DNA from 2 places in the Vibrio sp. 1069 genome. Region 2 is predicted to be linked to the other one. Evidence: predicted binding sites of a transcription regulator. Region 2 holds the regulator's gene; the other holds the start of a gene.
The links. Region 2 encodes CRP, which controls carbon source genes, mostly activating them, when cyclic AMP is high. Its sites were predicted from a motif close to TGTGANNNNNNTCACA; they were not measured.

Region 1: a site for CRP is predicted at 2,582-2,597, ahead of ectA (diaminobutyrate acetyltransferase). Genes of this name have one in related genera too.

The regions. Positions count from the first base shown of each region.
Region 1 is NZ_JAWOWP010000001.1:469,404-481,081, reverse strand. Features, by position in the region: gene R7040_RS02160 (aspartate kinase) at 1-160, opposite strand, end outside; gene R7040_RS02155 (ectoine synthase) at 247-633, opposite strand; gene ectB (diaminobutyrate--2-oxoglutarate transaminase) at 648-1,913, opposite strand; gene ectA (diaminobutyrate acetyltransferase) at 1,948-2,481, opposite strand; gene R7040_RS02140 (BCCT family transporter) at 2,796-4,454, opposite strand; gene R7040_RS02135 (3'-5' exonuclease) at 4,647-5,393, opposite strand; gene R7040_RS02130 (DUF294 nucleotidyltransferase-like domain-containing protein) at 5,393-7,273, opposite strand; gene proV (glycine betaine/L-proline ABC transporter ATP-binding protein ProV) at 7,712-8,899, shown strand; gene proW (glycine betaine/L-proline ABC transporter permease ProW) at 8,904-9,989, shown strand; gene proX (glycine betaine/L-proline ABC transporter substrate-binding protein ProX) at 9,982-10,989, shown strand; gene R7040_RS02110 (LTA synthase family protein) at 11,182-11,678, shown strand, end outside.
Region 2 is NZ_JAWOWP010000024.1:27,612-39,289, forward strand. Features, by position in the region: gene astA (arginine N-succinyltransferase) at 1-855, shown strand, start outside; gene astD (succinylglutamate-semialdehyde dehydrogenase) at 884-2,341, shown strand; gene R7040_RS22320 (DUF1338 domain-containing protein) at 2,590-3,381, shown strand; gene crp (cAMP-activated global transcriptional regulator CRP) at 3,518-4,150, opposite strand; gene R7040_RS22330 (phosphoribulokinase) at 4,391-5,260, opposite strand; gene R7040_RS22335 (YheU family protein) at 5,386-5,598, opposite strand; gene R7040_RS22340 (hydrolase) at 5,632-6,639, opposite strand; gene R7040_RS22345 (TIGR02444 family protein) at 6,727-7,215, opposite strand; gene R7040_RS22350 (ABC transporter ATP-binding protein) at 7,212-9,131, opposite strand; gene kefG (glutathione-regulated potassium-efflux system ancillary protein KefG) at 9,341-9,934, shown strand; gene kefB (glutathione-regulated potassium-efflux system protein KefB) at 9,918-11,678, shown strand, end outside.

The DNA of each region.
Region 1 (11,678 bases), on a different contig from region 2:
TGGTTTTTTTACACTCGAGCAGCGCATCGGTCATACCACCGTATGCAGATACGACAAAAATACGATTGTATGGCGTTTTGGGACGAAGAATAATATTGTCGAGAACAGCATCAAATGCTGTCATTGATGTACCGCCGATTTTTTCTACGGTAAATGTCATGATAAGCCTTTTTTGATTGGTAACTTTAAAAAGAAAAAAGAAGAGATAGTAAAGTGTGGGGTGGCAAAGCACCCCACCATCATCTTTTAGTCAACGAGAGGATAAACACCGTTTTCATCGTGCACTTCAGCGCCAGTAATCGGTGGGTTGAACACACACGCCATTACCATTTCTTTATTCTTATAAGCTCTCAAGTAGTGCTCATCGTGTTTATCAAGGATGTATAATGTACCTGGTTTGATTGGGTACGTTTCTCCACCTACAACTTCAATCTCACCTTCACCACTCATACAAAACACCGATTCAAGGTGGTTTTGATAGTGAATATGAGTTTCTGTATCTTCATAAATCGTTGTGATGTGGAAAGAGAAACCCATGTTGTCGTCTTTCAACAACATGCGGACACTTTCCCAGTTATCTGAAACAACACGTCGTTCGCTGTTGCGGCATTCATCTAGAGTTCTGACGATCATAATTAAAATCCTTATTAAGATGCTTGTTTGAAATGTTTCGCAGCGATAGTCTCTACTGCATTTTCAAAGATGCTTAGTCCTTGATCTAGCTCTGATTCGCTGATGGTTAGTGGACAGAAGAACTTCACAACTTCATCGTCTGGACCCGCTGTCTCTATCACCATTCCATTCTCGAAACAGTTTTTCGCGATTTCAGATGCCATGTCACCATTGATACATTCAATACCAACCATCATGCCGCGGCCTTTTTTCTGCACAAACATTTGTGGAAAGCGACGAACACAACGGTCAATAACAGCACTTACCTTGTCTGAACACTGCTTGATGTGTGTTTCAAAATCATCGTTTGCCCAGTAAATTTCTAGTGCTTTTGCAGCAGTAATAAAGGCGTGATTATTGCCACGGAACGTACCGTTATGCTCGCCTGGCTTCCACTGGTCAAGCTCAGGCTTAAGTAATACGACAGCCATCGGCAAACCGTAACCACCGATCGACTTCGATAGCGTCACGATATCCGGTTGGATACCAGACGGCTCGAAACTAAAGAAAGTACCGGTACGTCCACAACCTGCTTGAATGTCATCGACAATCATAAGAATGTCATTGGCTTTACAGATTTTGCTCAAACGTTGTAACCACTCGTTTGAAGCAGCATTTAAACCACCTTCACCCTGCACAGTTTCAAGAAGTACAGCGGCTGGTTTATCCATACCTGCAGAGTTATCATTTAGCATTGTTTCGAACAGCGCGAGACCATCTACGCCAGCGTAACCTTCAAATGGAATACGAGTGACGTTACTTAGACTAGAACCGTTACCTTGTCTGTGATGCTGGTTACCCGTTGCAGCCAGTGCGCCAGCAGTACAACCATGGAAACCGTTAGTAAACGCAACGACGCTGTCGCGGCCTTTTACTTTTTTAGCCAGCTTCAATGCCGCCTCAACAGCGTTAGTACCTGTTGGGCCCGTAAACTGAACCTTGTAATCCAAGTTTCTTGGTTTAAGGATGTAAGTATCCAACGCTTCCAGAAACGATGCTTTCGCTTCTGAGTGCATATCCAAACCGTGAGTAATACCGTCCATTTCAATGTACTCAAGCAACGCTTGTTTTAGTACTGGATTGTTATGGCCGTAATTTAGAGATCCCGCTCCAGCAAGGAAGTCTAAGTATCGTTCACCTTGTTCTGTTTCTAGCCAGCAGCCTTTCGCTTTACGAAAAACGACCGGGAAATTGTTTGAATATGAGCGTACGTTGGATTCCTGCTTTTTGAAAATATCCATGATGAGACCGTTTTTAATTCCTATTGTTTGAGGATTATTTGAGAGGAATGCGATACAAATATTCTGTATCGTGTTTGCCTTTAAAGTGGGCTTCTTCATCCAAAAATGTGCTTACTTGGCCAGAATTGCCGTTCATCGCATCTAACTTTTTGAACAGTGCCCAAGAGGCTTTATTATCTTCCGTGATGGTAGTTTCTACCGATTTAACACCGCCTAATTCCTCTCGGGTGAGAAGTTCTTTCAACATGCGGAATGCTAAACCATGACCTCTAAAGCGAGGTGAGACTGCAACTTGCCAGATAAATAAAACGTCTTGCTCGTCTGGTTTCTGATAACCGGAAATGAAACCTGCGATTTCGCCTTTTTGCTCAACCAAAATACTGGTTTTGCTGAAATGCGTAGACTGTAGGAAATTGCAATAAGATGAGTTCATGTCCAATGGAGGACAGTCTGCAATCAAGCTGTAAATGTCGTCACCATCAGAGATTTTAGGCTCACGAAAAATCCATTTTTTACTTGAGTCTTCTCCAATCTCTGGATAAAGGACCCAAGGTGCTGATGTGATCATGTGAAAATACATATCCTTTGAGGTCTAATTAAATTTCCTTTTTATTATGGGCATCCCTCGCGACTAAAAATCAAATAATCCGCCTTTTTATCGGTATTTTTGTGATATATATCACAAAAATAAACCTATTAACCAAAAGTTAAAATAGTTCGAGGTCTAATTTATTAAATAGTCACCTAAATGAGAAGCACAAAAAACAACCAGAATAAGACCGTTTTCCATGCTGTTCATTTCTCAGAGAAAAATAGAAATCCAAAAAAAAGCGGCATGCTTTCGCATACCGCTTTTATCAATAATTTAACTGCTGATACTAGTTATTTTGATTTCTTAGAAACCGCCTTTGGACGAGGTTCATCCATCAAACCTTTTATCAAAGATACCGTTGCAACAAGCAAAACAATAGTAAATGGTAAACCAGTCGTCACCGCCATTGCTTGAGCAGCAGCTAGACCACCACCCAACATCAATGCAATCGCAACCAAACCTTCAAACGTACACCAGAACACGCGTTGTGGCGTTGGTGCATCGACCTTACCGCCCGCAGCAATAGTATCAATAACCAGTGATCCTGAGTCAGAAGAGGTAATGAAGAACACCACGACTAAGATAATGCCGACAAAAGATGTTATCTCAGCCAATGGCATAACATCTAACATGGCAAAAAGTTTTAAAGGTAGCTCTGCGTTAAACACCGCCTCGTAGCCATCATTAACGTATTGGCTAATTGCGTTACCGCCAAAAGCCGTCATCCATAACACACAAACTGAAGATGGGATAAGAATAACGCAAATAATAAACTCACGAACTGAACGACCGCGAGACACACGTGCGATGAACATACCCACAAATGGTGACCAAGAAATCCACCACGCCCAGTAAAACGCCGTCCAGCCTTGAGAGTAATTCACATCCTCTCGTCCAAATGGCATAGATAAGGCAGGGATGTTAGCCACATAGGAAACGATGTTCTCGAAGAAACCAGTTAAAATCGCAATCGTTGGGCCAACAACAATAACAAATAGCAATAGCAGCGCTGCAAGACCCATGTTGATTTCAGATAAGATTTTCACGCCCTTATCGAGTCCAGCCACAACAGAGATTAAAGCGAGCGCAGTAATACCAATAATCAATATAACCTGCGTGGTATTGGTCATTGGGACATCAAACAGGAAGTTCAAACCCGTTGCGGCTTGAGACGCACCGTAGCCTAGCGATGTTGCTAAACCAAAAACCGTCGCTACCACTGCAAGAATATCGATAATATGACCAGTCCAACCCCATACACGCTCACCAAACAAAGGGTAAAAAATTGAGCGCATGGTGAGTGGCAAACCTTTGTTAAATGAAAAGATAGCCAGCCCAAGAGCCAAGAGCGCGTATATTGACCACGGATGAAGTGCCCAGTGGTAAATCGTCGCAGCCATCCCTAATGCCGAAGCTGCAGTTGCATCGCCCTCTGCACCACCTAGCGGTGCCCAGTCAGTACGTACACCATTCTCAACGCTCACGCCACCAATCGCAGAACTAAAATGGGACATCGGTTCTGATACACCGAAGAATACGAGACCAATGCCCATACCCGCAGCAAATAGCATTGCCAACCATCCGGCATAGGAGTAATCCGGTGTTGCTTCAGTACCACCGATTCGTACACGGCCTAATGGTGTGAAGATCAATCCGACACAGACAATGACAAAAATATTACCTGAAGCGAGAAAAAACCAGTCTAAATTGTGCAACAAACCCGCTCGTAGGTCTGCAAAAAACGGCTCTACCTGTTCTCGGAATAATAGTGTTATCACAACAAACATGACGATTGCTAAGCCAGAAATTGCAAAAACACGGTTGTGAATATCAAGGCCAAATGGGCCTACCTTTAGCGCAACGTTATCCTGACCAATTTGATAGTCAGTATCTATTGCGTTTACTTTTCCATCGGGGCGTTGAATGCCACCGTTATTATCGGTGCTCACGGATAATCTCCTTAAAAATACGTGACCAAGTTTAAATTACTTTCGTCGGAGTTCGAGTAATGAAACGTCTTCATCACTACCAAGCACATGTTCATAAAACATTGTTCTTATAAGCGGTTACTCAATCCGCCATCATAATCTTAAAGCCCCCTATCTCTCATTGCATTTTATTGTTTTCACCATAAATAACGCCTATTGCCAAACCGAAGATATTGGCATGTTTCGATTAAAGTGATACTGCAGTTGTGCTTGAAACAGCTCCGCAGTTGCTAACGCATCCGTCAGGGCATGGTGAGGTTGATAAGCAGGGAGGCCATATCTTTCACGAGCGTGCCCTAATCGTACAGAACCGGGTTTCTTGCCTTTCAACTTATTGATAAAACCTCTGCATTCACGGCGTTGTATCGCATACTCAATATCTAACGTATCAACAACAGGAAACTGTATCCCCTCTCCGATGCTATTTAGCAAGGCGTTATTAAAGAACTGCCTTTCAATGTTCTTGTAGTGAACAAGTACCACTTTGCCTGACAACGCATCCAATATTTCACCCAAGATCTGAGACAGCTGCGGCGCGTTTTTAACCTCAGAGTCAGTGATACCGTGAATAATGACAGACTCGTGGTTTAACTCTCTGTTTGGGTTAACGACCCAATGAGCAGAGCCATTACATTGAACACGATCAATAGTAAACGGCACAAGTCCGATCGTGAGAATGACATCCTCTTCCGAGTTCAATCCTGTTGTCTCAAAGTCTACCGAGACAAATGGCACTTGTTCAATTGGTGTTTCCCCATTAACCATTGGTGTCGAATAATAGCGTTTGAGCCTCTGGTCTTTCGCTTCTTTAGCGAGTTGTTTGAACAACATTGACCACTCTGGCGTCTGGGATGTATCCAACAACGGCTGTTCTTTTTCTACTTTTTTTGAGAACCACATTATTTGCTACTTCTCTGGTATCGAAACTTAATGAAGTTCTGAGCGTTACTTAGAATTTGAAATGCTGCTTTTAAGTTTCGACGTTCAAATTCAGACATGTTCTCCGGCTCAATATTGTTGTCTGGCTCTTCTCCATTTTCTATATCAAGGGCTTGGTGACGAATTCGAACCATGTAGATTAGCTCCATCGCATCCCTTAAATCCAAACCTCGACCTTTCGGTAAAATGCCAGCATCATTAATGTCATCTAAACGGTCGAAAGAGTTTTGCGATCGCGAACCGATTGCCAGAGAATGCACCCGTATTAAATCGGCCAACGGAGCCGTCCCCCTTCGCTTCAAGTTAATCGAGTTGCGATGACGACCATCTTTCTCCATCACAAAGTCTTTGAAAAAGCCCAGTGGAGGCGTCCTACGTATTGCGTTATACGCCATACAAGCAAGAAAGCGGTTATTTCTTTTCGCTCGTCTCACAATAAAGCTGCTTAATTGCTCCGCCCATTTCACTCGCCCATGCACACCGAGGAGATCAAAAAAGATATTACTATTTAACAATCTCTCAGGAGTTGGATTGTCTATCCAGTTTCCAAAGCATTCTTCCCATTCTGCACGAGTTTTTCGCCATTCTGGGTTGGTAGCCATAATGTCTCCAGTACAATAAGCATAGCCGCATGCCGCTAAACCATCACAAACAAATTTAGCAAACTTTTCAAAGTACTCTCCGTGAATCTCAACGTCATAACTGTTATCGAGAATAAGGGCGTTATCTTGATCCGTTACAATTAGCTGCTCATCCCTCGCCATTGAACCCATTGCGACTAAACAATAAGGAATGGGCGCTGGGCCGAACTCTTGCTCAGCTAATTCAGCGAGGCGTTGTTTGAAACTACTGCCTATAACCGACATGGCTCGACCAATCATGTGCGCGTTGGCATCTTCATTGACCATCCTTACGAAACAGTCTTTTACTTGTTCAGAAACCTGCTTGAGATCCTCGACACTGGTTTGCTGAAAAATAGAGCTCACTAGCAATAGGCTGTTCTGAGATTCGTAACGAACGATGTCCGTCATGCCAATAATTCCTATCGGCTTTTTATCTTTTAAAATTGGTAAATGATGCACGTTGTAACGCAACATGGTTAACATGGCCTCAAACACATAGGCGTTATAATCCAATGAAACCACGTCATAACTCATGACCTCACTCACTGGAATATTGGTATCAATACCTTGAGCTAGTACGCGAATGCAAAGATCGCGATCAGTCAATATTCCAAGCAGCTGTTCATCATCTTCTTCTGTGAGCTCCTCTGTCGGGCGAATAATGAGCAGAGAGGTGACATTTTCCTCTGCCATTAGTATCGCAGCTTCCTGAATTGAAGCCGTTGCCTCCAGAGTTACTGGATCTCTTGCTAAGATTTTACGTGCCTTAGCGGTGGTAAAGTCATTGCTTTCGGAGCGGCTAGATATTGCGCTTCGCAAACGCGCGCTATCTTCCAGTTCCATGTAGTCCGCAAAGTTTTCAAACTCATCACAAAGTTCATTGAAGATGTTTTCCGGAATACAGTAAACGAGAGTGTCTTCTATCGCTTTGGCTGGCATACGTACGCGGTTGTTCATCAACAACCCCATCTGACCAAACAGTCCACCAGCATCAATCCTGTTGTAAAGTTCACCTTTACGTCGATAAATCTCTACCGCCCCACTTCTCACCATATACAAGTCGCGGATCGTATCTCCGAAGTTAAGGATTTTTGTTCCTTGCCGAAAGTATGCAACCTCGGCATTGAGAGCAATTTTTCTAAGCTGCTCTTCAGGTAGGTCATCAAAAGGTGGGTACTGGCTAATGAAATTGAGCACTTCTAACTGTTCGGCTTCCATTTTTTATTCCATACGTTGCCTAAACTACAGCGATAAATATCACCCTGAGTGAAATCAAGCAATAAATAAATCTAAGGATAACAGTACCTAACCGATTTCACAGGACCAAGCCTTAACCAAAAATTAGAGCTCTAACCTTTTTATATGTAGAGTTCTAAGCTATCACAGCTTATATCTATGCAAGCGAGTTGAGTTGAAATGTACAAAAAAATTCAAAATAAATTCAACCCTACGTCAGGGCAACGTTATGGCGGATAAAAACACATCACAAGCAATTGTTTTAAATATAAAAAATAAGAATTGAACATACCTTGCTCAACGAATTCTCTATGCACGGCAGAACTAGTTAACCACCCCCCTTTCGTTGAAAGTTGAACTAAAATTAATTAGAGTACAAATCGTTAAACAGTTATAAACACACGAAAAAGGACAGATAACATGGATCCCATACTGGAAGTTAAGGGACTGTATAAAGTGTTTGGAGAAGACCCAGAGAGAGCCTTCTCGCTTATCGACAAAGGCGTCGATAAAGACGGTATTTTTGAACAGACAGGTTTAACAGTCGGCGTAAACGATGTATCTCTCACCATAAATGAAGGGGAAATTTTCGTAATCATGGGCCTTTCTGGCTCCGGGAAATCCACCCTTGTTCGACTTCTTAACCGGCTCATTGAGCCGACTAAAGGTAGTGTTTATCTCAAAGGAAGAGATATCGCCCACATCTCCGAGAATGAACTTCGAGAAGTTCGTCGTAATAATATCTCAATGGTGTTTCAAAGTTTCGCACTCATGCCACACATGACGGTGATTGAAAATGCCGCCTTTGGTTTAGAACTTGCCGGCATCGATGTTAATGAGCGTCAGAAAAGTGCCCTTTCCGCCTTAGAAAGAGTGGGTTTAGACCCTTATGCAGAATCTTTCCCTGACGAATTATCCGGTGGTATGAAACAGCGCGTTGGTTTAGCGAGAGCGTTAGCCTGTGATCCTGACATCCTATTAATGGACGAGGCGTTTTCCGCTTTAGACCCATTGATCCGTTCTGAGATGCAAGATGAGCTTATTCGTCTACAGAACGATGACAAACGCACAATTGTCTTCATTTCTCATGATTTGGATGAAGCAATGCGCATTGGCGACCGCATCGCCATCATGCAAAACGGTGAAGTTGTTCAGGTTGGTACACCTGATGAAATATTACACAGTCCAGCAAATGATTATGTCGAAGCGTTTTTCCGCGGCGTAAACATCGCAAGTGTCTTGACAGCAAAAGATATCGCGCGCAAGAAGCCAGCGGCTGTTTTTAAGAAATCGGAAAATGACGGTCCAGGCTCTGCGATGCAGATTCTGATGGATCACGACCGTGATTACGGCATTGTCGTCGATAAATCTAGCCGATATTCCGGCATCGTATCTCTTGATTCACTACGTTTGGCTCATAAAGAAAACCGTTCGTTAGCCAGTGCTCAATTACCGGATGAAGTTACTCTTCAGCCTGATCAGTCAATTAATGACATTTTGGGTCTGGTTGCTGGTGTTCCTTATGCCGTGCCTGTCGTAGATGAGAAAGGAACTTACTTTGGTGTCGTGACTAAATCACGTCTTCTACAAACACTAGATAAGGATTAACACGATGTCTTCAGAGCAAACTAACAATGATCCCTGGTCAAATACTGCTCCTGCGCAAGATGATCCTTGGTCGCAAGGTACAGAGGCCGCGCCAAGTAATGATTGGCTCAACTCAGAAACTGTAGAGCAAGCGCCATTCGATATTATGAACCCATTCCAAGATGCGGTTTTACCCCTCGATAGCTGGGTAGAATCCGGTTTGAACTGGCTGGTGGAACATGGTCGACCTGTTTTCCAAGCAATACGAGTTCCAATCGACTTTATTCTAACGTCGTTTGAAACTGCTTTGGTGTCTACACCTGCGCCTATAATGGTACTCATTTTATTTTTGCTAGCGTGGCAGTTTTCCAATGTAAAACTTGGTTTTTCTACTCTTGTATCCCTTGTTTTCATCGGCCTAATTGGTGCGTGGTCACAAGCGATGACAACGCTAGCACTGGTGTTAACCGCCGTTTTCTTCTGTTTGCTTATAGGGCTACCAATGGGGATATGGTTGGCAAGGAGCCAAACCGCTGCCAAATTTGTTAGGCCAATATTAGATGCAATGCAAACGACTCCCGCGTTCGTTTACCTTGTGCCAATTGTTATGTTGTTTGGTATTGGTAACGTTCCTGGCGTAGTAGTAACGATCATTTTCGCCCTGCCTCCCGTTGTGCGCCTGACTATTTTAGGTATTCAGCAAGTACCTGAAGAGCTTATCGAAGCTGGCCACTCTTTCGGGGCAAACAAAAAACAGATGCTTTATCGCATCCAGTTACCGTTGGCGTTACCAACTATCATGGCAGGTGTAAACCAAACCTTAATGCTGTCACTTTCTATGGTAGTGATTGCTTCAATGATTGCTGTTGGCGGCTTAGGCCAAATGGTACTTCGTGGTATTGGCCGACTTGATATGGGTCTTGCTGCCGTTGGTGGCTTAGGCATCGTTATTCTTGCAATTTTGTTAGACCGTATCACCCAGGTGTTAGGGGTTAATGCGGGCAACACTAAACTTCGCTGGTATCACACAGGTCCTGTTTCATACCTATTAAAACTGAAAACAAAGACGAACCAAGACGATCTAAAACTTAGGAGAAACATCAATGAATAATTCATGGAAGAAAGCGCTCTCTGTTGGAGCTCTAAGTACTATCGCATTTTCAACTTATGGTGTGGCAAGTGAACTACCGGGTGAAGGTGTCACTGTTCAGCCTGTTCAATCAACCGTTGCAGAAGAAACATTTCAAACGTTGATCGTAAACCGCGCACTTGAAGAGCTTGGTTACGATGTTAAACCGACCAAAGAAGTGGACTACAACGTAGGCTACACCTCTATTGCTAAAGGTGATGCTACTTTCTTAGCGGTTGGTTGGTTCCCTCTTCACGCCGATAAGTACACGATGTCGGGCGGTGATGATAAGTTCTTCCGTAAAGGCCAATACGTAAGTGGTGCTGCGCAAGGTTATTTGATCGATAAGAAAACCGCGGAAAAATATAACATCACGAACATTGGTCAGTTAAAAGATCCAAAATTGGCGAAGCTATTCGATGCAAACGGCGATGGCAAAGCGGACTTAACTGGTTGTAACCCAGGTTGGGGGTGTGAAATGGTTGTTGAGCATCAGTTGGATGCTTTCAAACTTCGTGACACAGTAACACACAACCAAGGTAACTACGCGGCGATTATCGCTGATACGATCTCACGTTACAAAAAAGGCGATCCGATTCTTTACTACACTTGGACACCGTACTGGGTAAGTGGCGTTTTAGTTCCAGGGAAAGATGTTGTGTGGTTAGAAGTGCCATTCTCTTCACTTCCTGGTGAGCGTAAGGACATTGATACGACACTAGAGAACGGTAAGAACTACGGCTTCGAGATGAACTCTATGCGCATCGTTGCCAATAAAGAGTTTACGGAAAAAAACCCTGCTGCTGCGAAGCTATTTGAAATCATCAAACTAAATATCAATGATGTTAGTGCTCAGAATATGATGATGAGCCAAGGTAAGAACAGCTCAGCGGACATCGAGTCTCATGTAAATGGTTGGATCAAAGCGAACCAGAAAAAGTTCGACGCATGGGTCGAAGAAGCGAAGAAAGCCGCAATGTAATCATGCCTTTATCAACCTCTAGAGCCAGTTGGTGTTATCAACTGGCTCTTTTTACACAAACACCCCTCCCCCTTACATAGACATACCAACACTTACACTACTCGACCATAAACCCACATTATAATTCACGTTTATTTCACGCTTGCTTTGCTAAAAACAACACAACATAACAATTAAACTATTCGAATAAATATGAAAAACTTATCAAAGAGCTCTGTGTGGGGGCCTTTGCAGCCAATTGCTGCCTTTTCTTTGTTTTCACTTCTATTTCTGTCTATTTCAAGAGTTTTGCTAGCCTTTTGGCAGATTGACCGTATTGACTCTCTAAACGACTTAATTTACATCCTAGGCCAAGGTTTGCGCGTAGATATTGCAACGCTTTGCTGGTTATTTATTCTTCCAGCACTGTTTTCAACCCTCATGCCATTAACCGGTAAGATGGGAGAGTGTTGGAAGCGAATATTACGCATATGGATGGTTTTAGGGCTTTGGGTGCTTGTATACATGGAGCTAGCAACAGCGCCATTCATTCAGGAATACGACCTACGTCCAAACCGCCTGTTTGTGGAATACTTAATCTACCCAAAAGAAGTCTTGAGTATGCTCTGGACTGGCTACAAATTAGAACTGTTTATTGGTGCGTTAGGTACAGTTTTAACCATCACTTTAGGTTGGAAGTGGAGTAAGAA
Region 2 (11,678 bases):
GGCGATGAAGGCTACCTGATGGTTGGCTTTGACTCTGAAACGGGTGAGGTTGCGGGTACCACCGGAATCGAAGCATCTATCGGCTGGGATGTCCCATTTTACTCATATCACATTAGTAAAGTTGTGCACTCGTCGCCAAAGCTTGGCGTTAACAACGTCGTTAAACTGCTTACTTTTGGTAATAACTACACGGGTAACAGCGAAATTTGTACCTTGTTCTTGCGTGAGAAATTCCGCCAAGGTCTGAATGGTCGTCTAATGTCGAAGTGTCGTTTCCTAATGATGGCAGAGCACCCAGAGCGCTTCTCTGAAACGATCTTTGCGGAGATGCGTGGCGTTTCAGACGACGAGGGTAATTCACCATTCTGGCAATGGCTTCAAGAGCATTTCTTCTCTATCGATTTCACTCTTGCAGATTACCTGACAGGTATCGGCAAGAAAGGCTTTATCGCCGACTTGATGCCGAAACTGCCTATTTACATCAATCTGCTCAGCCCAGAAGCGCAAGCCGTGATTGGTCAAGTACATGACAACACGCGTCCAGCGCTGAAGCTGCTTGAGCGTGAAGGTTTTACCAACCGAGGCTACGTCGACATCTTCGACGGTGGCCCAACGGTTGAGTGTGATCTGCGTAATATTGAGTCGGTACGTCATTCATTCCGTGCGCAAGTCAAAATCTCTGAACATTCCAGCACACAAGACTTCTTGATGTGTAATTCATCTTTCGAGAACTTCCGTGCGACAGTCACTAAAGCGGCGTATGACGCAGAAACACAAAGCGTGATGATTGCACCAGACGTTGCGGATGCACTTTCGGTTGAAGAAGGGGATTTCGTTCGCCTTCTTCCGCAGTAACAGACGACAGAATTTAAGGATAGAAACAATGACACATTGGATTGCAGGTGAGTGGGTACAAGGTCAGGGTGAAGCATTTACGTCTCTGTCGCCGTACAACCAAGAAGTAATCTGGCAAGGCAAAGGTGCAACGGCAGAGCAGGTGAACCAGGCGGTATCTGCAGCGCGTGAAGCGTTTATTGACTGGAAAAAGCGTCCATTTGCAGAGCGTGAGGCGATCGTGTTGGCTTTTGCTGAGAAAGTAAAAGAGAACAGCGAAAAAATCGCTGAAGTGATTGCCAAAGAAACCGGCAAGCCAATCTGGGAAACACGTACCGAAGCGGCAGCGATGGCAGGTAAAATTGCGATTTCTATTCGCGCTTATCATGACCGCACTGGTGAGGCGAGCCGTGAAGCAGCAGGCAACCAAATCGTATTGCGCCACCGCCCATTGGGCGTGATGGCGGTGTTTGGTCCTTACAACTTCCCAGGCCACCTACCAAATGGTCACATTGTGCCTGCGCTATTGGCTGGTAACACGGTAGTCTTCAAACCGTCTGAGCAAACGCCATGGACGGGTGAATTGGCAATGAAGCTATGGGAAGAAGCCGGTCTGCCGAAAGGCGTGATTAACCTTGTCCAAGGCGCGAAAGAAACTGGTATCGCCCTCGCTGACGCTAAAGGCATTGATGGCGTACTGTTTACGGGTAGCGCGAATACGGGGCATGTATTACACCGTCAATTTGCGGGTCAACCGGGCAAGATGCTCGCACTAGAAATGGGTGGTAATAACCCGATGGTGATCTCTGATAAATATGGTGATTTGGATGCCACGGTTTACACCATCATCCAGTCAGCGTTTATCAGTGCTGGGCAGCGTTGTACGTGTGCTCGTCGTTTGTATGTGCCATTGGGTGAAAAAGGCGATGCGCTTATCACCACACTCATTGAAGCGACACGCAATATTCGCGTAGACCAACCATTTGCAGAACCTGCGCCATTTATGGGACCGCAAATTTCGGTCGCGGCAGCCAAGTTTATTCTTGATGCACAAGCTAATCTACAGTCTCTTGGCGGTGAAAGCTTGATTGAAGCGAAAGCAGGAGAGGCGGCGTTTGTTTCTCCAGGCATCATTGATGTAACGAACATTGCTGAGTTACCAGATGAAGAGTACTTCGGCCCACTTCTGCAAGTGGTGCGCTACGAAGGATTAGACAAAGCCGTGGCGCTAGCAAACGATACGCGCTTTGGCTTATCTGCTGGTTTGGTTTCAACCGACGACCAAGAATGGGAATACTTCGTTGACCACATTCGTGCAGGAATCGTGAACCGTAACCGCCAGCTTACTGGGGCAAGCGGTGATGCGCCATTTGGTGGTCCGGGGGCGTCGGGTAACTTGCGCCCAAGCGCTTACTACGCAGCAGATTACTGTGCGTACCCAATGGCATCAATGGAAGGTCAAGAAACTGTCTTGCCTGCAACATTGAGTCCAGGTGTAGCGCTATAAGTTTTAATAATAGAGTCGCAACTATGCATTGCGGCTCACCTTGCCGGCGCATCATTTAGGTATGGGTTGTAGTGATCGTTGGCAGAACACGAAAAGTGAGCAAAGACTCGGAAAAGCGTGTTGACTGACTGGCATTTACCGTCACAGGTTGATGGTTGCTCGTTCATTATTCTGGACAACTTTTGTTGTGAACGAGCAGCCAACTTCCGCTTACCTTTAAACTCTACATCTCGTAACAAGGAGTCGTTATGACGCCCGATGTGTTATTTGAATCGCTATGGCAAGATTACATTCAACGTCTTTGCCCTTCGGCGGCTAAAGTGCATCAGCTGCTTCAAGAAGATGAGCCTCTGATTAATGATCATATAGCTTTACGTACCTTCAATATCGCGCCTCTTGGTATTGAAACTCTAGCTAAGCCATTTGTAGCTATTGGTTACAAGGCGTGTGGTGATTACATTTTCGAAAGCAAAAAGCTGGTTGCTAAGCACTATGAGCACCCAGATCCGAAGCAACCTAAAGTATTTATTAGTGAGCTAAAAGTTGAAGAGTGCTCGCCTGAGCTACAAGAGATTGTGAAAAATTTGGTGGCACAAATCGATGCTGACAAGCTGAAAGATAGCGCATTCTTACATGGTGGACGCTTGTGGGATTTAAGCTTTGCTGATTACCAAACGTTGGCTAAAGAAAGTGAGTACGCATCTTGGCTTGCGGCGCATGGTTACGGAGCAAACCACTTCACGGTGAGCGTTAACCAGCTCAATGAATATGAAGAAGTGAAGCAGGTAAACGATCATCTGCGTACCGCTGGGTTTACCATTAATGAAAATGGTGGTGAAGTGAAGGGCACTCCTGAGGTGTTGCTAGAGCAGTCATCGACCATGGCAGATAAAGTAGCGGTTCGTTTTAGCGAAGGCACTGAAATTATCCCTGGCGGGTTTTATGAATTTGCTAAGCGCTATCCGATGGAAAATGGTGATTTGTACCCAGGTTTCGTGGCCGCTTCAGCTGACAAAATCTTTGAAAGTACGAATGGCTAAGTTTTAGGGTTAACCTGTTAAGCTTACTCATTAGTGTTCGCTGCACCCTATCTCATTTGGTCATGAGTAAATAAAAAGCCACCAATGTTGCCATTGGTGGCTTTTATAATTTTGTTCGTGTCACTCTAGTTCGAGATTAACGAGTACCGTAAACCACGATGGTTTTACCGTGAGCAGAGATTAGGTTCTGCTCTTCTAGCATCTTCAAGATACGACCTACTGTCTCACGAGAACAGCCAACAATTTGACCGATTTCTTGACGAGTGATCTTGATTTGCATGCCGTCTGGGTGAGTCATTGCGTCTGGTTGTTTTGCAAGGTTCAGAAGCGTCTGAGCGATACGACCAGTTACGTCTAGGAACGCCAGGTCACCCACTTTTTGGCTAGTTACTTGAAGACGACGAGCCATCTGCGCAGAAAGACGCATTAGGATGTCTGGGTTTACTTGGATAAGCTGACGGAACTTCTTGAAAGAAATTTCAGCAACTTCACAAGGAGATTTAGCACGAACCCAAGCTGTGCGCTCTTGGTCTTCCTCGAATAGACCAAGTTCACCAATAAAGTCTCCTTGGTTTAGGTAAGAAAGGATCATCTCCTTACCTTCTTCGTCTTTGATAAGAACCGCAACAGAACCTTTAACGATGTAGTACAAAGTTTCTGCCTTTTCGCCCGCGTGAATTAGCGTGCTCTTTGAAGGGTACTTATGAATATGACAGTGTGAAAGAAACCACTCTAATGTTGGGTCGGTTTGAGGTTTACCTAGAACCATAATATCTCACTTCCTCTGCAGGGTACGCTTGCGCTATCCATATTTTAGCTAAGCCTGAATTAGGCCTACTAGAATAAGAGCACTTTTTATATGCTGCAAGCTCTCTTGTGTTTCGGTAAGAAATAGTATCCTTTTTCGAAAACGATTTCTTGATTTTAATCGTGCCATGATTGAGATTTTGTAAGCAAAACTGTGCACATGATCACGGTATGAAAAGTAAACATCTTCGCAGGCAGGTTTTTAGCCAATTTTCCCTGTTTCGATGAGCTGTTGTAGGATAGGCCGAACTATGAGCTCCATTGCAAAGCTCATCTTACCGCCGGGTACGACAATCGTGTTGTGGCGTGACATGAATGAGCCATCAATCATGGCCAGCAGATATGGGAAGTCGACATTCTTGATACCGCGTAGGCGAATCACCACAAAACTCTCATCCAAACTAGGGATGCCTTTTGCATTAAGTGGGTTGGAAGTATCAACGGTCGGTACGCGCTGGAAGTTGATGTGAGTACGAGAAAACTGCGGAGTGATATAGTTGAGGTAATCGTCCATGGATCGCACGATTGAGTCCATTACCGCTTCACGCGAATGGCCGCGATCGCGAGTGTCACGTACGAATTTTTGGATCCACTCTAAGTTCACAATCGGCACCATGCCAATTAAGAAATCCACATGTTGAGCAACATTAACATCGCCATCGACCACGCCACCATGTAACCCTTCATAAAACAGCACGTCGCTGTTTTCGGGTAAGTCTTGCCACGGTGTAAACGTGCCTGGCATTTGATTGTAGGGAACCGCTTCGTCAAACGTGTGCAGATAACGGCGCACGCTGCCAGTGCCGTCATGCCCGAACTTACGGAAAAACTCTTCTAATCCCGGGAAGTCATTAGCTTGTGGGCCAAAGTAGCTAATGTGTCGACCTTGCTCGCGGGCTTTGCGGATTTCGATGTCCATCTCTGGGCGAGTAAAGCGATGGAAGCTATCGCCTTCAACCCATGCGGGTTTAACGTTCATCATATTGAACATTTTACGGAAGGCTTCAGATGTAGTGGTCGTGCCGGCACCGGACGAACCAGTAACCGCAATAATTGGGTGTTTAGCTGACATGACAAACCTTGTCGAAAATTACTTACCTGTAATGTGCAGTAGAGTTACTACTGCACGGTCGATATCCCACTATAGCACGTAACAATACCTTGTCATCGAGTGGGATACGGTAAAATGTGAAGGGTCTAAAATTTTGTTTTATGTTGAATATCGACGGTTTCGTGTAGCTCAGAGAACACGATAACCGCTTCACCTTTTTCCAATTGAGCTTTGACTTGATCAATTTTGTCTTGCAAAGAAACCTCGACGGTTCCGTAATCCGTTCCTTCGCGTAAGACGAATTCACGAATTAAGTTTTCCAATGTTTCCGGCGCAATGTCTTGCCATGGAATGATCATAAATACCTCTAACTTTTATGATGAGCGGCTAGTTTACTGCGTTCGTTGCTTGGATACAGCAGAAAGGTAATCTGCGGCGATACTTTCGTAATACGCGGGCAGCGCTTCCTCCAACCAAAACTTAGGTTTTAACGCCGTTCCTGTCAGGAAGCCAACATGGCCACCGTGTTCAAAGAGACGGTAATCAATGTTATCTGGCAGAACAAACTTCGGGATCACATCGTCGGTCATGAACGGATCGTCTTTGGCATGGATGATCAGTGTGGGTAGCGTGATTTGCTGTAGTTTACTTAAGCCAGAGCATTGGTCGTAATAATCTTGTGCGTCTTTGAAGCCATGCAATGGTGCGGTAATCAAATCATCGAATTCATACAATCGTGTGACACGTTTTATTGAGTTGTAGGACAGCGCAAGCTCGCCATGCAGTAGATGATGCTTTTGTAACGCGTTACGTTTCAGTGAAGAAAGCAGATAACGGCGATACACTTTTGAAAAGCCTTGTTCTATACGGTTTGCACACGCCGCTAGGTCTAAAGGCGCTGAGATAATAGTCGCTGCATTCAAAATAGGGTGGTCTTTATATTGGGCTAAATAATTCGCCAACATGTTACCGCCAAGAGAAATACCAACTGCAACTTTGGGATTATCAGGAAAACGTTGTTCAAGGTGCTCTAGGAAGTAACGAGCATCCGTCACTTCACCCGAGTGGTAAGCTCGTGCTTTTTTGTTTGGTTTACCGCTGCAGCCACGAAAATGCATCATCACCGACAGCCATCCAGATTGAGCAAATGCATTCATTAACCCATTGGCATAAGGGCTATAGAAGCACCCCTCTAATCCATGAAATAAAACAAAAATCGGCTTTTTTTGTGCAGGCTCTTGGGTTGGGTTCTCGCTCCACGCGAGATCGAGAAAGTCGCCATCGGATGTATCGAGGGTTTGCCAAATCGGCGTAAATAACGCTTTTTTGCGAATAAAACGCGGCAAAAGTGTTTGGAGATGCGGGTTTTTGATCCCGGCGGCTGCGAAAAATTGTGTCATACCTAACTGCTCTTATGCGGTCCTTCGGTGTCCGTTGAAGAACTTATTAATATAATCCTTTATAAAGATTATAGGTATTCTACAGATTTATGGGCGTTTTGGTGGTTGAATGTTTGGCACCGGAATAGCAAAGGCTTGCTGCAAATGCTCCCCACCGAGTTGACGACAGTATCTCAACGTCAGTGGGTCACCATCATTTTTGAGTAGTGTAAGTGAGTTAATGCAGTCCACCAAATCCGCTTGTTGCTGCTTTTCTAGTTGCAGCTCAAACTGCAAGGTCTCACGATACAAAGCGTCATTGACTTGAGACTTAAGGTGGCGACGAAGGTCGCGAAAGGAGTGAAGTAAAGTTTCGCTTCTACCTAGACAGTCTTGCACCAAGGGCCAGTCTTTTTCTTGGAAAATGAGTTGCTGCTCATCGAGCCATCTGAGCAGCAGGAGTAGGTTCACGTTACCGTGGTAGTTGTTCTGTAATGATAAACACGCCTCTTTCACTTCTCGCACACCATAAAATTGCAGACTAAACTGCCAAAGGTGTTCTAGGGTGAGTGTGTATTCAGCGTGTTGATTACTCATTGATTAAACTCTAGCTCCATCTGCTCCAACGTTTCTTGAGCAGACATCCATTCCATTTCAATTTCTTCGAGCTCAGCTTTACTGGAAGCTTGAAGTGCCAGCACTTGGTTAAGTTTAGCTTTATTTTCGGCCGCATACAGTGAGTTGTCCGCCAATTGTTCTTCAGCTTCGGCCAGTGCAGCACCTAACTTATCCATTTTATTTTCTAGTTGTGTCAGCGTTTTGCGAATTGGCGCTGTCTGTTTTCGAAACTCTGCATCGCGACGTTTTTGCTCTTTCTTCGCAGCTGCGCTGTTGGCCGTATCTTTGCTTGGCTGCGCAGCCTGCGCTTCTTTGCGTTCCGCTCTTTGTTGTTCGGTTAACCATTTATAATAGTCATTTAAATCACCGTCGAACGGAGCAACTTGTCGATCATGCACTAAATACAAGTCATCGGTCGTAGCGCGCAGTAAATAGCGGTCGTGCGAAACAATCACCATCGCACCTTCGAATGTTTGCAGTGCCATCGTAAGTGCTTGGCGCATGTCCAAGTCTAAGTGGTTGGTCGGTTCATCAAGTAGCAACAGGTTTGGCTTTTGCCACACAATTAAAGCCAATACCAAACGGGCTTTTTCGCCACCAGAAAACGGCGCAACTTTTTCTAGTGCTTTGTCACCTTGGAAGCCAAAGCTACCTAGGTAATCACGTAGCTGCTGTTCGGTTTGATCGGGTGCGATTTGCATCATGTGTTGCAGCGGCGTTTCTTCAGGATGAAGCGTTTCTAACTGGTGCTGAGCGAAGTAACCAATTTTCACGCCTTGTGAGTAAGTTAGGTCACCACCTTGCGCGTTAAGTTCACCAGAGAGCAGCTTGATTAAGGTCGATTTACCCGCACCATTACGGCCGAGTAGACCAATACGACTGCCAGGAACCAAGTTTAAGCGGATCTTCTCTAAGATGAGGTTGTCACCGTAACCTGCAGATACTTCATCCATCATCATGATTGGGTTTGGCAGCGCAGCTGGCTCACGGAATTGAAAGCTAAATGGGTTATCGAATTGAGCTGGCAGTACTTTTTCCATGCGCTCCAAAGCTTTGATACGACTTTGGGCTTGGCGTGCTTTTGATGCTTTGTAACGGAAGCGGTCGATGTAGCTTTGCATGTGCGACATCTGCTTCTGTTGCTTTTCAAACATCGCTTGTTGCAACACCATCTTTTGTGCGCGTTGGTTTTCGAATGACGAGTAGTTACCCGTGTATTCGTTCAGCTGCTGATTCTCGATGTGAATGATGCGACCAACAATTGGATCAAGGAAGTCTCGGTCGTGCGAGATCAGAATCAGCGTGCCAGGGTAGTTTTGTAGCCAACGCTCTAACCACATTACCGCGTCCAAATCCAAGTGGTTGGTTGGTTCGTCGAGTAGCAGTAGATCAGAACGACACAATAGCGCTTGAGCCAAGTTAAGACGCATACGCCAACCACCCGAGAATTGGGTCAAACTCCAACTCATTTGCTCTTGGCTGAACCCTAAACCATCGAGCAGTTCTGCCGCGCGAGCGCGAATGCTGTAACCACCAATGGTTTCAATTTTACCGTGTATCTCGGCAACTAGGGTTCCGTTGTCTTGTGTTTCTGCTTCAGCTAACTGCTTTTCGAGAGCGCGGTACTCGCGATCACCATCAATGACGTATTCCAGTGCAGTGCGCTCTAGCGCAGGCGTTTCCTGTGCGACCCAGGCCAACTCCCAGTGTTGAGGTTGGCTAAATGAGCCAGCATCAATTGACAGTTCATCTTTCAGTAGGGCAAACAGCGTTGATTTACCGCAGCCGTTTTTGCCCACAAGACCGACTTTATCGCCAGGGTGAATAGTCGCAGAAGCTTGGTCTAAAAGAGGTTTACCGCCACGCAGTAACTGAATATCAGAGAAGGTAATCATAAAGTTTTCATTCACTTTGCGCAGTGCGCGTTGCTTGGTTACATAGCGAAGTGGTTTCAATCGTTTTTAAAGCCACTTGGGTATATATCTAGCGGTGAATAGTAGGGGTATTGGCCGGAAAAGTCGATTGATTCGCTTTAATTGCATTATGCTGTACAAAAAAGTATAACAATTTGATAACGGATAAAAATAACCACAAGGACGACCATTTGGCTGTTGCACCGTCTATTCTCCCAAAAGTTCTGGTCATTTATGCTCATCCAGAGCCACATAACTCGATTGCCAATCAAGTGATGATAAAAAAAGCTCAGTCGCTTGATCACGTCACTGTGCACGATCTTTACGGTGTTTACCCTGATTTCTTTATTGATGTGAATTACGAACATGAGTTGTTGCTCGCTCACGATGTGATTGTATTTCACCACCCACTTTATATGTATTCATGTCCAGCCCTATTAAAAGAGTGGCTAGACCGAGTGTTAGGTAAAGGCTTTGCGTTTGGCGGAGGTGCGGCGCTAGAAGGAAAATACTGGCGCAGTGTCATTACAACAGGTGGTAAAGAAGAAGCCTTCAGCGCGAAGGGGTACAACAAATACCCACTTGAGCAAATCTTGCAACCGTTTGAACTGACGGCAGCCCTATGTCAAATGCACTGGATTGAACCACTGGTGTTGTATTGGTCAAGAAATGTTTCAGATATTGAACGCTACGAACATGCCGAGTTATACCGTGGATGGCTGAGTAACCCACTTGAAAACTGGCAAGCGGCAGAGCGAGGAGGTCAGTATGGCGATCACCAGTGAGTTTCTTCAAAGCAGTGTGGTCTTTCTTTCGGCTGCGGTTATTGCGGTGCCGATTGCTCAGCGCCTTGGGCTTGGCTCGGTTTTAGGTTATTTACTCGCTGGTGTGTTGATTGGCCCATGGGGGCTTGGCTTAATTAGCGACGTTGATGCCATTTTGCATTTTGCCGAGCTTGGGGTTGTGTTGTTACTGTTTTTGATAGGGCTGGAATTAAACCCTAAAAAATTGTGGCAGATGCGAGGGCCGATTTTAGGTTTAGGCGGTGCGCAGGTTGTGGTCACGACCGCCGTGATTGGTAGTGTCGTCAGTATGTTTGGCGTAAGCATGCAAGTGAGTTTGGTGATCGGGATGGGGTTGGCGCTGTCCTCGACGGCGATTGCGCTTAAAGTCATTGAAGAGCAAGGGCTTAATGGTACCGAAACGGGGCAATCTGGTTTTGCGGTGCTGCTCTTTCAAGATATTGCAGTGATCCCGATGCTTGCGATGTTGCCCTTGCTAGCAGGCGGGCATAGTGGTGGAAGTTGGTTGGATGTCTTCACTATTTTAGGCAGTGTGTTAGCACTGTTGATTGGTGGTCACTTTTTACTACGTCCGCTATTTCGTTTTGTCGTGATGAGCGGCGTTCGTGAACTCTTTACCGTTGCTGCACTTTTAGTCGTGCTTGGCATTTCGGTCGTGATGCAAAAGCTCGGCCTTTCGATGGCATTGGGGACTTTTTTAGCAGGCGTTTTGCTGGCAGAGAGTGAGTATCGCCATGAGCTGGAAATCGCGATCGAGCCATTTAAAGGTCTGTTGTTGGGGTTATTCTTTATTGCGGTGGGCATGGCGGTAAACTTGGGGTTATTGGCATTACATCCTTTAGAGATTCTCGGTGCGGTGGTGGCTTTGGTCGTGGTTAAGGGTTTGGTTTTGTATGCATTGGCGAGAGCTGCCCGTGTTGGAGCCAAAGCGAGAAGCCGTATGGCTGCAATTTTGAGCCAAGGCGGTGAGTTTGCCTTTGTCATATTTACCGCGGCGAGCCAAGAGGGCATTTTGTCCAAAGAGCAAGTGGCGTTTCTGTTGGTGGTGGTCAGTCTATCCATGGTGACGACTCCTCTTTTGCTGATGGGACAAAAGAAGTGGTTTGCTCATACCCTGAATCAAGAAGAAGAGGGCATGACCACGAAAGTCGTGGATCGCCGACCACGCGTTATCATTGCAGGCTTTGGACGTTTCGGTCAGATCGTCGGACGTTTAATGTATGCCAATAAAATCAAAGTGACAGTATTAGAAAGTGATGCCAGCCAAATCCACCTATTACGTAAGTATGGTTACAAAGTGTTTTATGGCGATGCTACACAAATTGACCTATTGAGGGCTGCTGGTGCTGATAAAGCGGAAGCATTGATTATTTGTACTGATTCACCTGATGAGGTGATGGCTATCGTGGACATTTGTCGCGTGCACTTCCCGAAACTTAAGTTGTTAGCCCGAGCAAGAAGCCGTGTCGAGGCTTACCAGTTAATGAGTCATGGTGTAGAGAATTACTCTCGTGAAACATTTTTAGGGGCGCTAGATCTCGGTCGCCAAGCGCTCGTAGAACTGGGTATGCACCCTTATCAAGCAAAGCGGGCAGAAGCACATTTTCGCAAGTTGGATAATGCTATGCTTAAGGACTTATTGCCTCAACACAATGAAGATAAGAAATTAGCTCAAAGGGCGAAAGAGGCACGCAAAGAGCTAGAAGAAATATTTGGTCGTGAAATG